4 regions of the Anoxybacillus sp. PDR2 genome follow, and region 4 is predicted to be linked to each of the others. Evidence: a T-box and tRNA genes for the amino acid it is inferred to sense, from the RefSeq annotation. Region 4 holds a T-box; the other regions hold tRNA genes.
What was found. A T-box is a leader RNA that pairs with one kind of tRNA and senses whether it is charged. The one in region 4 lies ahead of pheS (phenylalanine--tRNA ligase subunit alpha), so its partner is inferred to be a tRNA-Phe.

Region 1: it has a tRNA-Phe gene. The T-box ahead of pheS (phenylalanine--tRNA ligase subunit alpha) is inferred to sense a tRNA for this amino acid. The anticodon was not compared.
Region 2: it has a tRNA-Phe gene. The T-box ahead of pheS (phenylalanine--tRNA ligase subunit alpha) is inferred to sense a tRNA for this amino acid. The anticodon was not compared.
Region 3: it has a tRNA-Phe gene. The T-box ahead of pheS (phenylalanine--tRNA ligase subunit alpha) is inferred to sense a tRNA for this amino acid. The anticodon was not compared.

Annotation. Positions count from the first base shown of each region.
Region 1 covers NZ_CP047158.1:3,169,335-3,172,317, reverse strand. Annotated here, with positions in the region: rRNA gene GRQ40_RS15280 (23S ribosomal RNA) at 1-344, shown strand, start outside; rRNA gene rrf (5S ribosomal RNA) at 487-603, shown strand; tRNA gene GRQ40_RS15270 (tRNA-Asn) at 766-840, shown strand; tRNA gene GRQ40_RS15265 (tRNA-Ser) at 845-935, shown strand; tRNA gene GRQ40_RS15260 (tRNA-Glu) at 950-1,021, shown strand; tRNA gene GRQ40_RS15255 (tRNA-Val) at 1,028-1,103, shown strand; tRNA gene GRQ40_RS15250 (tRNA-Met) at 1,141-1,217, shown strand; tRNA gene GRQ40_RS15245 (tRNA-Asp) at 1,230-1,305, shown strand; tRNA gene GRQ40_RS15240 (tRNA-Phe) at 1,318-1,393, shown strand; tRNA gene GRQ40_RS15235 (tRNA-Thr) at 1,563-1,635, shown strand; tRNA gene GRQ40_RS15230 (tRNA-His) at 1,655-1,730, shown strand; tRNA gene GRQ40_RS15225 (tRNA-Gly) at 1,936-2,006, shown strand; tRNA gene GRQ40_RS15220 (tRNA-Ile) at 2,014-2,087, shown strand; tRNA gene GRQ40_RS15215 (tRNA-Asn) at 2,354-2,428, shown strand; tRNA gene GRQ40_RS15210 (tRNA-Ser) at 2,431-2,523, shown strand; tRNA gene GRQ40_RS15205 (tRNA-Glu) at 2,537-2,608, shown strand.
Region 2 covers NZ_CP047158.1:2,403,496-2,406,478, forward strand. Annotated here, with positions in the region: gene GRQ40_RS11440 (flavin monoamine oxidase family protein) at 1-897, shown strand, start outside; tRNA gene GRQ40_RS11445 (tRNA-Arg) at 1,117-1,190, opposite strand; tRNA gene GRQ40_RS11450 (tRNA-Arg) at 1,290-1,387, opposite strand; tRNA gene GRQ40_RS11455 (tRNA-Cys) at 1,393-1,463, opposite strand; tRNA gene GRQ40_RS11460 (tRNA-Gly) at 1,469-1,540, opposite strand; tRNA gene GRQ40_RS11465 (tRNA-Gln) at 1,544-1,618, opposite strand; tRNA gene GRQ40_RS11470 (tRNA-His) at 1,640-1,712, opposite strand; tRNA gene GRQ40_RS11475 (tRNA-Trp) at 1,725-1,798, opposite strand; tRNA gene GRQ40_RS11480 (tRNA-Tyr) at 1,802-1,886, opposite strand; tRNA gene GRQ40_RS11485 (tRNA-Phe) at 1,899-1,971, opposite strand; tRNA gene GRQ40_RS11490 (tRNA-Ser) at 2,264-2,353, opposite strand; tRNA gene GRQ40_RS11495 (tRNA-Ala) at 2,360-2,432, opposite strand; tRNA gene GRQ40_RS11500 (tRNA-Pro) at 2,444-2,520, opposite strand; tRNA gene GRQ40_RS11505 (tRNA-Gly) at 2,571-2,642, opposite strand; gene GRQ40_RS11510 (hypothetical protein) at 2,937-2,983, shown strand, end outside.
Region 3 covers NZ_CP047158.1:659,932-662,914, forward strand. Annotated here, with positions in the region: rRNA gene rrf (5S ribosomal RNA) at 59-175, shown strand; tRNA gene GRQ40_RS03090 (tRNA-Val) at 186-261, shown strand; tRNA gene GRQ40_RS03095 (tRNA-Thr) at 291-366, shown strand; tRNA gene GRQ40_RS03100 (tRNA-Lys) at 386-458, shown strand; tRNA gene GRQ40_RS03105 (tRNA-Leu) at 465-549, shown strand; tRNA gene GRQ40_RS03110 (tRNA-Gly) at 572-646, shown strand; tRNA gene GRQ40_RS03115 (tRNA-Leu) at 652-737, shown strand; tRNA gene GRQ40_RS03120 (tRNA-Arg) at 741-817, shown strand; tRNA gene GRQ40_RS03125 (tRNA-Pro) at 820-896, shown strand; tRNA gene GRQ40_RS03130 (tRNA-Ala) at 908-983, shown strand; tRNA gene GRQ40_RS03135 (tRNA-Met) at 997-1,070, shown strand; tRNA gene GRQ40_RS03140 (tRNA-Ile) at 1,084-1,160, shown strand; tRNA gene GRQ40_RS03145 (tRNA-Ser) at 1,175-1,267, shown strand; tRNA gene GRQ40_RS03150 (tRNA-Met) at 1,293-1,369, shown strand; tRNA gene GRQ40_RS03155 (tRNA-Asp) at 1,378-1,453, shown strand; tRNA gene GRQ40_RS03160 (tRNA-Phe) at 1,465-1,540, shown strand; tRNA gene GRQ40_RS03165 (tRNA-Thr) at 1,806-1,878, shown strand; tRNA gene GRQ40_RS03170 (tRNA-Tyr) at 1,899-1,983, shown strand; tRNA gene GRQ40_RS03175 (tRNA-Trp) at 1,987-2,060, shown strand; tRNA gene GRQ40_RS03180 (tRNA-His) at 2,073-2,145, shown strand; tRNA gene GRQ40_RS03185 (tRNA-Gln) at 2,167-2,241, shown strand; tRNA gene GRQ40_RS03190 (tRNA-Gly) at 2,245-2,316, shown strand; tRNA gene GRQ40_RS03195 (tRNA-Cys) at 2,322-2,392, shown strand; tRNA gene GRQ40_RS03200 (tRNA-Leu) at 2,488-2,574, shown strand; tRNA gene GRQ40_RS03205 (tRNA-Gly) at 2,852-2,925, shown strand.
Region 4 covers NZ_CP047158.1:2,989,202-2,992,184, reverse strand. Annotated here, with positions in the region: gene GRQ40_RS14380 (TrmH family RNA methyltransferase) at 1-603, shown strand, start outside; gene GRQ40_RS14375 (hypothetical protein) at 651-857, shown strand; T-box leader at 1,055-1,289, shown strand; gene pheS (phenylalanine--tRNA ligase subunit alpha) at 1,333-2,367, shown strand; gene pheT (phenylalanine--tRNA ligase subunit beta) at 2,383-2,983, shown strand, end outside.

The DNA of each region.
Region 1 (2,983 bases), 180 kb from region 4:
CGCCCATTAAAGCGGTACGCGAGCTGGGTTCAGAACGTCGTGAGACAGTTCGGTCCCTATCCGTCGCGGGCGCAGGAAATTTGAGAGGAGCTGTCCTTAGTACGAGAGGACCGGGATGGACGCACCGCTGGTGTACCAGTTGTCCTGCCAAGGGCACTGCTGGGTAGCTATGTGCGGAAGGGATAAGCGCTGAAAGCATCTAAGCGTGAAGCCCCCCTCAAGATGAGATTTCCCATTGCATAAGCAAGTAAGATCCCTCGAAGATGACGAGGTAGATAGGTCCGAGGTGGAAGCGTGGCGACACGTGTAGCTGACGGATACTAATCGATCGAGGACTTAACCAATACGAAAAGGGGAGCAAGACATCAAGAAAAGCACCGCCTATCCTTTCTTCTCTGATCTGTTATCTAGTTTTGAAAGAACAAAAAGTTCTTGACATGGGCGAAATGCTCGTTATAATAATACTTGTCTGTTTGAAATAATAAGCCTAGTGATGATGGCGGAGAGGTCACACCCGTTCCCATCCCGAACACGGAAGTTAAGCTCTCCAGCGCCGATGGTAGTTGGGGCTAACGCCCCTGCAAGAGTAGGACGTTGCTAGGCTTTATATTAAACATATTCCGCAATAGCTCAGCGACGAGCATTTCCTCTCTGAGCAAACAGCGAGTTGCCTCGACGCATTGTGCTTCTTCGAATGTCTTGAAGAGGAAGAGGCAGTAGAAAAATACGAATAATGATTCGTTAGTTTTTGTGTTTATCCACTATTCCGCAATAGCTCAGCGGTAGAGCAACCGGCTGTTAACCGGTAGGTCGTAGGTTCGAATCCTACTTGCGGAGCCATTTTGGAGAGCTGTCCGAGTGGTCGAAGGAGCACGATTGGAAATCGTGTAGACGTTAACAGCGTCTCAAGGGTTCGAATCCCTTGCTCTCCGCCACTATTTCATGTAATGGCCCGTTGGTCAAGTGGTTAAGACACCGCCCTTTCACGGCGGTAACACGGGTTCGAATCCCGTACGGGTCACTTTTAGGAGGATTAGCTCAGCTGGGAGAGCACTTGCCTTACAAGCAAGGGGTCGGCGGTTCGATCCCGTCATCCTCCACCATACATAATATTGATTGAAAAAAATATAATTTTGTCATCGCGGGGTGGAGCAGCCTGGTAGCTCGTCGGGCTCATAACCCGAAGGTCGCAGGTTCAAATCCTGCCCCCGCAACCAAATAAAACGGTTGGTCCCGTAGTGTAGTGGTTAACATGCCTGCCTGTCACGCAGGAGATCGCGGGTTCGAGTCCCGTCGGGACCGCCATAAAATATGTATGGCTCGGTAGCTCAGTCGGTAGAGCAAAGGACTGAAAATCCTTGTGTCGGCGGTTCGATTCCGTCCCGAGCCACCATTTATTTTATCCAACGCATCTTATGAATGCCGGCTTAGCTCAATTGGTAGAGACGAGCGGAGCATCGGTGAAATGACTGCGAGTTGCCTCGACGCATTGGACATCTTGAAATGTCTTGAAGAGGAAGAGGCACAGAACATGTGCTTTTATGGTTAGTTCTATAGATAAAGCCGGCTTAGCTCAATTGGTAGAGCAACTGACTTGTAATCAGTAGGTTGCGGGTTCAAGTCCTGCAGCCGGCATCGATTTATTAAAGTAATGGCGGCTATGGCGAAGTGGTTAACGCACCAGATTGTGGCTCTGGCATTCGTGGGTTCGATTCCCACTAGTCGCCCCATACATATTATCCCAAGACATTTGTGATAAAAGATTTGATAATTGCGCGGATGTAGTTTAATGGTAAAACCTCAGCCACGAGCGATACATCATTGAATAGGCGACGAGTTGCCTCGACGCACAAAGCATCTTAGAATGAACTGGTAGAGGAAGAGGCATGGTATATCGGGATACTAGAAATTTGTAATAAAAAATTTGATAATTATGCGGGTGTAGTTTAGTGGTAAAACCTCAGCCTTCCAAGCTGATGTCGTGGGTTCGATTCCCATCACCCGCTTGTATACGGGCCTATAGCTCAGCTGGTTAGAGCGCACGCCTGATAAGCGTGAGGTCGGTGGTTCAAGTCCACTTAGGCCCATCTTTCTTTTTGTAAAGCGTTTCTTTGCATAAAGTTTGGTGACATGTGTTGCCCATCTATAGGTGTTCTGTGAATTTCTTCTATAACATTGGTCAGTTAGCTTTTGTTTTCATCTACTATTCCGCAATCGCTCAGCGACGAGCATTTCTCCTCTGAGCAAACAGCGAGTTGCCTCGACGCATTGTGCTTCTTCGAATGTCTTGAAGAGGAAGAGGCAGTAGAAAAATACGAATAATGATTCGTTAGTTTTTGTGTTTATCCACTATTCCGCAATAGCTCAGCGGTAGAGCAACCGGCTGTTAACCGGTAGGTCGTAGGTTCGAATCCTACTTGCGGAGCCATTGGAGAAGTACCCAAGTGGCTGAAGGGGACGGTTTGCTAAACCGTTAGGTCGCGTTTTTGCGGCGCGCGGGTTCAAATCCCGCCTTCTCCGCCACTGCTGAATGCAAGGCCCGTTGGTCAAGTGGTTAAGACACCGCCCTTTCACGGCGGTAACACGGGTTCGAATCCCGTACGGGTCATAAGTAAAAAGCACTGTGCTAAAGCATAGTGTTTTTTACTTTATATAAAATCATTTAAAGATAAAACGAGTGTCATCTTCAAAACACACGGGAGAAGAGATGATGCTCGATCACCGACCGTGGAAAAACGGTATAACTCTATTATGTTAACATAATAAGTTACATCATACGCCTCAAAAATATTCGTTCCTCCAATTATTTAGAAAGAAAAATTTATAAAAAAACTTGATCTATATAATATTGTGCATTTCTGTTTTTGATTATTCCGAATTTTTAACTTGACAAAATGTCAAATGTAAATGAATAATAAATACAAAGAAAGGCCGACCATAAAAACAGAAAGGTCGGCATAATTTTTCTACTCATGTTCATATT
Region 2 (2,983 bases), 590 kb from region 4:
GATATGATTAAATCCATTCAGACAGTAGAAGGATTTCCAGAGCTTTCTTTTTTGGAAATGCTGCGCGAATTAATGGTGCTATTTACCCCAAACATTAAATTTTATGAGATTACTGGCGGAAACGATCAGCTTCCTAAAGCGTTTGTCCCACAATTGCAAAATGATATTTTATATGGACAAAAGGTTCGAAAAATTGAACAAAATCAAAATCAGGTTACCGTCCATTCCGTGCATACCAAAATTTTAGAGCCATTTCAAATTACAGGCGATCTCGTCATTGTGACCATTCCATTTTCGATTTTACAATTTGTAGAGATCGAGCCAAGAAACTCTTTTTCCCAAAACAAGTGGAAAGCGATTCGCGAGCTTCACTATGTCGGTTCCACGAAAACTGGTATTCAATTTAAACATCGTTTCTGGGAAAAAGAAGGAATGTTTGGCGGTCGAACCATCTCTGATCTTCCAATTACTTATACGCAATATCCAAGCCACGGACTGGGAAGCTCTGGTCCAGGAGTTGTACTGGCCAGCTACACATGGGAAGACGATACGATACCATGGGATAGTTTAAGTGATGAAAATCGGCTAGAGTATACCCTTAAAAACTTGGCTGTTATTCATGGACAGCAGGTTTATCATGAGTTCGAAACAGGAATTAGCCATAGTTGGGTTCGTTATCCGTATTCTGGAGGGGCGTTTACGATGTTTAAGCCCGAGCAAGTCACTGAGCTTTCGCCATATATTGGTTCTCCCGAAGGAAGAGTCTATTTTGCAGGAGAACACGCTTCAACGGTTCACGGGTGGATCCAAGGGGCGATTGAGTCGGGAATTTGTACAGCATACGAAGTCCATAAAGTGCCAAAATCCTACCTTGAAGCGCAAACCACGCTAAAATAATCAGGGGGCCATATAGAAGCAACCAATGATCCAACGCGCAAACTGCAGCTTCAATAAAAATACGACTTCCCTTCAAATCGCTCAACATGTTACGATTTCAGAACTCAGAGCTATCTAAAGCAACAACTACAAAAGACCAATCGAACTAACCTGAAGCAAAAGAGCTGCTTTTGCTCATTAAAAAAGGGGGTTCCTTTTATAGGAAACCCCTTTTTTCAGCGTCCCAGGAGAGATTCGAACTCCCGACCGACGGCTTAGAAGGCCGCTGCTCTATCCTGCTGAGCTACTGGGACATCATCTTAAGCTTCTGTCACAAGCAATTTGCTATGCCTCTTTCATTTGTTCGAAAAACAGAGTAATGAGACGGTTCGTCGATCCATTGGACCGCCACAAGCGGGTGACGGGACTCGAACCCACGACATCAGCAACTCGTCACATATTCAATGACGTATCGCTCGTGGCTGAAGTTTTGCCACTAAACTGCACTCGCAACAAAGGCGGCACCCGGATTCGAACCGGGGGTAAAGGTTTTGCAGACCTCTGCCTTACCACTTGGCTATGCCGCCATCAAAGCGGAAGACGGGACTCGAACCCGCGACCCCCACCTTGGCAAGGTGGTGTTCTACCACTGAACTACTTCCGCATTTGGCTGGGGTAGCTGGATTCGAACCAACGCATCACGGAGTCAAAGTCCGTTGCCTTACCGCTTGGCTATACCCCAATCCTCTTCATATTCAAAAGGGGCGACTAGTGGGAATCGAACCCACGAATGCCAGAGCCACAATCTGGTGCGTTAACCACTTCGCCATAGCCGCCATGCTGGAAAATGGCAGGGGCAGTAGGAATCGAACCCACACCGGAGGTTTTGGAGACCTCTGTTCTACCATTAAACTATGCCCCTAACTGGTGGAGGGGGACGGATTCGAACCGCCGAACCCACAGGGAGCGGATTTACAGTCCGCCGCGTTTGGCCACTTCGCTACCCCTCCAGCTATAAAAAATGGCTCGAGACGGAATCGAACCGCCGACACAAGGATTTTCAGTCCTTTGCTCTACCGACTGAGCTATCGAGCCATGATACGATGTATATTGGTCCTATGTTTATATCGCCTTTCTCTTTCCATTCGCATCCGTACATTAAAACATGGTGCAGAACAGCTATTTTGTCAATATGACATCAGCGACGGGTCATTGATCAAACATTCCAGATAAGTTAACCATAAATCCCCTTTACTTTCCTATACAACAAAGCGAATTCACCGAAAACAGTTAAACATATGTATGTCTTTAAAATTATTGCAATAAAACTTCTATGATTCCGCTATCACTTATATGTATGACATCTAATCATGCGATATGTATAGGACGGAGGAGGAGGGATTCGAACCCCCGCGGGCTGTGACACCCCTATCGGTTTTCGAAACCGACCCCTTCAGCCAGACTTGGGTACTCCTCCATTCGATGGAGCCTATCGGGATCGAACCGATGACCTCCTGCGTGCAAAGCAGGCGCTCTCCCAGCTGAGCTAAGGCCCCAAAAATGAAACTGGTCGGGAAGACAGGATTTGAACCTGCGACCTCATGGACCCGAACCATGTGCTCTACCAAGCTGAGCTACTTCCCGCTCTAAAGCAACCGTTCACATATGAGCACTGATTACAAAGATCCTTTTGAAGCGGAAGACGGGACTCGAACCCGCGACCCCCACCTTGGCAAGGTGGTGTTCTACCACTGAACTACTTCCGCATGCTTAAAAACGTAAGCAAGTATTATTATAATAAAACAAGTGAGATTGTCAATATGATTTTTTTCAAGCCGTCACTATCTATATTTAAATAGCGACGATTTTTATTTTATATCGATACAAATAATTTGTCAATATATTTTTTAAGGAAAAACGGCCAAAAACAACCGTCACTAGCCTTTGCCTAAATTAACGCCTTAGAGCCATTCACATTCGGAATAATCTGTTTTTATGATTTTATCATACAATCGTTGTATAATGAATTTTGTACTTTTGCGCAACAAAGGGGGATCTCTATGGCTGCATTTATGCATTTGTTTGAAGCTTATCGATCACTTTGGTC
Region 3 (2,983 bases), 1.5 Mb from region 4:
GTTCTTGACATGGGCGAAATGCTCGTTATAATAATACTTGTCTGTTTGAAATAACAAGCCTAGTGACGATGGCGGAGAGGTCACACCCGTTCCCATCCCGAACACGGAAGTTAAGCTCTCCAGCGCCGATGGTAGTTGGGGCTAACGCCCCTGCAAGAGTAGGACGTTGCTAGGCGCTACATATCGGAGGATTAGCTCAGCTGGGAGAGCACTTGCCTTACAAGCAAGGGGTCGGCGGTTCGATCCCGTCATCCTCCACCATTATTTCAATGAAAACTAGTATAGATGACGCCGGCTTAGCTCAATTGGTAGAGCAACTGACTTGTAATCAGTAGGTTGCGGGTTCAAGTCCTGCAGCCGGCACCATAACAGAATATAGGAGCAGGAGCCATTAGCTCAGCAGGTAGAGCATCTGACTTTTAATCAGAGGGTCGGAGGTTCGAGTCCTCCATGGCTCACTTTTTGCGGGTGTGGCGGAATTGGCAGACGCACCAGACTTAGGATCTGGCGCCTCACGGCGTGGGGGTTCAAGTCCCTCCACCCGCACCATGATAAAGAATAAGGAGCCAATGCGGAAGTAGTTCAGTGGTAGAACACCACCTTGCCAAGGTGGGGGTCGCGGGTTCGAGTCCCGTCTTCCGCTCCAGCCACGCCGGGGTGGCGGAATTGGCAGACGCACAGGACTTAAAATCCTGCGGTAGGTGACTACCGTGCCGGTTCGAGTCCGGCCCTCGGCATCTGCGCTCGTAGCTCAATTGGATAGAGCATCTGACTACGGATCAGAAGGTTAGGGGTTCGAATCCTCTCGAGCGCGCCATACGGGAAGTAGCTCAGCTTGGTAGAGCACATGGTTTGGGACCATGGGGTCGCAGGTTCGAATCCTGTCTTCCCGACCATTTGGAACGAAGGGGCCTTAGCTCAGCTGGGAGAGCGCCTGCTTTGCACGCAGGAGGTCATCGGTTCGATCCCGATAGGCTCCACCATGATTTAACGTATGGCGGTGTAGCTCAGCTGGCTAGAGCGTACGGTTCATACCCGTGAGGTCGGGGGTTCGATCCCCTCCACCGCCATATTATGAATTTTGGACCTTTAGCTCAGCTGGTTAGAGCAGACGGCTCATAACCGTCCGGTCGTAGGTTCGAGTCCTACAAGGTCCACCATTTTGAAATTGTTTGGAGGAGTACCCAAGTCTGGCTGAAGGGGTCGGTCTTGAAAACCGAGAGGCGTCGAGAGGCGCGCGGGGGTTCGAATCCCTCCTCCTCCGCCATCAATATTAATAAGCTAATGATCATCGCGGGGTGGAGCAGCCAGGTAGCTCGTCGGGCTCATAACCCGAAGGTCGCAGGTTCAAATCCTGCCCCCGCAACCAAACAAAATGGTCCCGTAGTGTAGTGGTTAACATGCCTGCCTGTCACGCAGGAGATCGCGGGTTCGAGTCCCGTCGGGACCGCCATAAATGCGTATGGCTCGGTAGCTCAGTCGGTAGAGCAAAGGACTGAAAATCCTTGTGTCGGCGGTTCGATTCCGTCCCGAGCCACCATTTTTGTGTGAATGTTTGTAAATAAAGCGAATGAGTTGCTGAGAAAAGTGCTGTCTTTGGTGAATAATTTAGAAGAATAGCGCAAAAAAGCTTATGTCATGGCTGATTTTTCATAGAAATAAGCCGGCCTACCTCAATTGGTAGAGACGAGCGAAGCATCGGTGAAATGACTGCGAGTTGCCTCGACGCATTGGACATCTTGAAATATCTTGAAGAGGAAGAGGCACAGGACACATATGCTTTTATGGTTAGTTCTATGGATGAAGCCGACTTAGCTCAATTGGTAGAGCAACTGAATCGTAATCAGTAGGTTGCGGGTTCAAGTCCTGCAGTCGGCATTTTAACTTTTTTGAGTAATGGAGGGGTAGCGAAGTGGCCAAACGCGGCGGACTGTAAATCCGCTCCCTGTGGGTTCGGCGGTTCGAATCCGTCCCCCTCCACCAGTTAGGGGCATAGTTTAATGGTAGAACAGAGGTCTCCAAAACCTCCGGTGTGGGTTCGATTCCTACTGCCCCTGCCATTTTACAGCATGGCGGCTATGGCGAAGTGGTTAACGCACCAGATTGTGGCTCTGGCATTCGTGGGTTCGATTCCCACTAGTCGCCCCTTTTGAATATGAAGAGGATTGGGGTATAGCCAAGCGGTAAGGCAACGGACTTTGACTCCGTGATGCGTTGGTTCGAATCCAGCTACCCCAGCCAAATGCGGAAGTAGTTCAGTGGTAGAACACCACCTTGCCAAGGTGGGGGTCGCGGGTTCGAGTCCCGTCTTCCGCTTTGATGGCGGCATAGCCAAGTGGTAAGGCAGAGGTCTGCAAAACCTTTACCCCCGGTTCGAATCCGGGTGCCGCCTTTATCAAATGTAATGAATATAATTGTTGTTGTTTAATTAGTTGACTAATAGTTTGTTTTGTGGTATAATATATCATGTTCTGATGTTTGTGATTTGCCGATGTGGCGGAATTGGCAGACGCGCACGACTCAAAATCGTGTTCCCGTGAGGGAGTGTGGGTTCGACTCCCACCATCGGCACCATTTATTTTAACAGGGATGACCTGTTTTTTATTTTAAATTTGCTTCGACAAAATTTTACTTTTTTTGCTTCAAAAAATTACAATTTTGTTTAGCTGTGGTTGCTATTATAGTATATGCACGGGTGTAGTTTAATGGTAAAACCTCAGCCGCGAGCGATACATCATTGTATAGACGACGAGTTGCCTCGACGCACAAAGCATCTTAGAATGAACTGGTAGAGGAAGAGGCATGGCATATCGGGACACTAGAAATTTGTAATGAAAAATTTGATAATTATGCGGGTGTAGTTTAGTGGTAAAACCTCAGCCTTCCAAGCTGATGTCGTGGGTTCGATTCCCATCACCCGCTCCATTTATACATACATAGGGGACAACGCAGTGTTTCGTTTCTTAGGAGAACGGGGCATTGC
Region 4 (2,983 bases):
ATCATTGAGGAAAGCAAGGCCATTCCTTCAGAATGGAATGTGGGCCATATTCCGATTACAGTTGTTACAGAAGGAGTAATGCGGGAGATCAGCGATACGGAAACCCCGCAAGGAATTGCGGCCGTATGCAGGCAATTAAGCGATGAATCGCTTGATTGGAGCAAAGCTAAGCTGCTTCTTGTGGATGCGGTGCAAGATCCGGGGAATGTGGGAACGATGATTCGCACAGCTGATGCGGCCGGCGTGGATGCTGTGATTCTTGGAGAGGGATGTGTAGATGTGTACAATCCGAAAGTCATTCGCGCTACACAAGGTTCGCTTTTTCATTTGCCGATCATCCGCGGTTCCCTTAGCAAATGGATGCAAACGTTAAAGGAAAAAAATATTCCAATTTACGGGACATCTTTAGAAAATGGCGATGATTATCGAAAAGTACACGCTAGCGGTGCGTTTGCTCTTCTTGTCGGCAATGAAGGAAGCGGCGTCAGCAAGGAATGGCTTGAGCAGACGACGAAAAATTTGTACATTCCTATTCATGGACAAGCTGAATCACTGAACGTGGCAGTGGCCACCGGGATTTTGCTTTACCATTTGCGGGGATAAACGTAAAAGATACACTACTGAATGAATCCTAAAAGAAACGATTCAATATGGAAAAGCATTGTTCCATGCGGTTATTGAACGGCTCGATGTACAAAATGCCCGAAATGGAACAAATGAAGAGGGGCATTGCTCATTTGCAAGGAGAGGTGAAGCGGTTCAAAGAAGACGCCTCTGCACAAAAAGAAGATGTGGCTATGTTAAAAAGAGAGAGTTCCAGTTTAACATCATCCACCGAGAAGTCTTCCATTTCTTAACGAGGGGGAGATGGGGAGGTTCATCAGAGGAACAAGCACGGCAAGTAGAGCGGCTTTCGGCTCACACAATGGAGCAAGAAGCTGATATAGTGGAATGGCGAAGCATGAGATAGTAATCGTATATGTTTGTTCCCTCAGCAGATAGTGGTTGCAACAGATGGATGGATTGCCTATAATATAAAAATAATGAAATAAGAAAAATAACGATGAAAGAGAAGAGTAGCTTGTCCCTCGCCATCCAGGGAGAAAACGCCGGAGACTGGGAGCGTTTTTATGGTAGAAGCAAGTGAATTCACCTCTGGAGTTGACGCTTGGACCATTTTGCTATTGCAAAATGTAAAGGCGTTCCGGCCATGGCCGTTATCGCAATGAAGTGAACAGCGCTTTTTCGCTGTTAACAAGGGTGGTACCGCGATTTCACTCGTCCCTTATGCAGGGGGCGAGTTTTTTATTTTTGCATAGAGGAGGTTTTTTCATGAAAGAACGTTTACAGCAGCTTCAGCAAGAGGCGCTTGAAAAAATTACGCAGGCGAATGACTTAAAAGCGCTCAATGAGGTGCGCGTAGCGTATCTCGGCAAAAAAGGACCGATTACCGAAGTGCTGCGCGGAATGGGAGCATTGTCTCCTGAGGAACGCCCGGTGATGGGGGCGCTTGTCAATGAGGTGCGTGAAGCGATCCAAACAGCAATCGAAGAAAAACAAGCAGAGCTTGAGCAACAGGAGGTCGAGAAAAAATTAGCAGCTGAAGCGATTGATGTAACGCTTCCAGGGCGTCCAGTGCGCCGAGGAAATCATCATCCTTTGACGCGCGTAATTGAAGAAATTGAAGATTTGTTTATCGGCATGGGGTATACGATTGCCGAAGGGCCAGAAGTCGAAAAAGACTATTACAACTTCGAGGCTCTCAATCTTCCGAAAGGTCATCCGGCGCGCGATATGCAAGATTCGTTCTATATTACAGAGGAAATTTTGCTGCGCACGCATACATCTCCGGTACAGGCGCGCACGATGGAGAAGCATCAAGGACGCGGTCCTGTGAAAATCATTTGCCCGGGAAAAGTATACCGACGGGACAACGACGATGCGACGCATTCACATCAGTTTACTCAAATTGAAGGGCTCGTTGTCGATGAGAACATCCGCATGAGCGATTTAAAAGGAACGCTGCGCGAGTTTGCCCGCAAGATGTTTGGCGAAGATCGCGACATTCGTTTTCGTCCAAGCTTTTTCCCGTTTACGGAGCCGTCTGTGGAAGTGGATGTCTCTTGCTTTAATTGTGGCGGCCATGGCTGTAACGTATGTAAAGGTACAGGCTGGATTGAAATTTTAGGGGCTGGAATGGTACATCCAAATGTATTAGAAATGGCCGGTTTTGATTCAAAAAAATATACCGGCTTTGCGTTCGGGATGGGGCCTGAACGCATCGCGATGCTGAAATACGGCATTGACGACATCCGCCATTTCTATCAAAACGATGTTCGTTTCTTGCAACAATTCAACCGGGTGTAAAGGGAGGTTTGATGGATGTTTGTTTCATATAAATGGCTGCAGGAATATGTTGATTTAACAGGAGTAACAGCAAAAGAATTAGCAGACCGCATCACGAAAAGCGGAATCGAAGTGGAAAGTGTTGAAGTGTTAAACAAAGGGGCGAAAGGCGTCGTGATCGGCCATGTCGTGGAGCGTGACCAGCATCCAAACGCCGATAAATTAAGCAAATGCCTCGTCGATGTTGGTGAGGGAGAACCGGTGCAAATCATTTGCGGCGCTCCGAATGTCGCTAAAGGACAAAAAGTAGCGGTCGCAAAGGTCGGCGCGGTATTGCCAGGCAATTTCAAAATTAAACGTGCGAAATTGCGCGGTGAAGAATCAAATGGAATGATTTGCTCATTGCAGGAGCTTGGCATCGAGTCGAAACTTGTGCCAAAAGAGTACGCTGACGGTATTTTTGTGTTTCCTAGCGATGCTCCGGTGGGAGCCGATGCGCTTGAACTGCTCCATTTGGATGATGAAGTGTTGGAGCTTGGTTTGACGCCGAACCGAGCGGATTGTTTAAGCGTGATCGGTGTCGCTTATGAAGTGGCTGCGATTTTAGGCCGAAGCGTGAAGCTGCCTGAGAGGACGA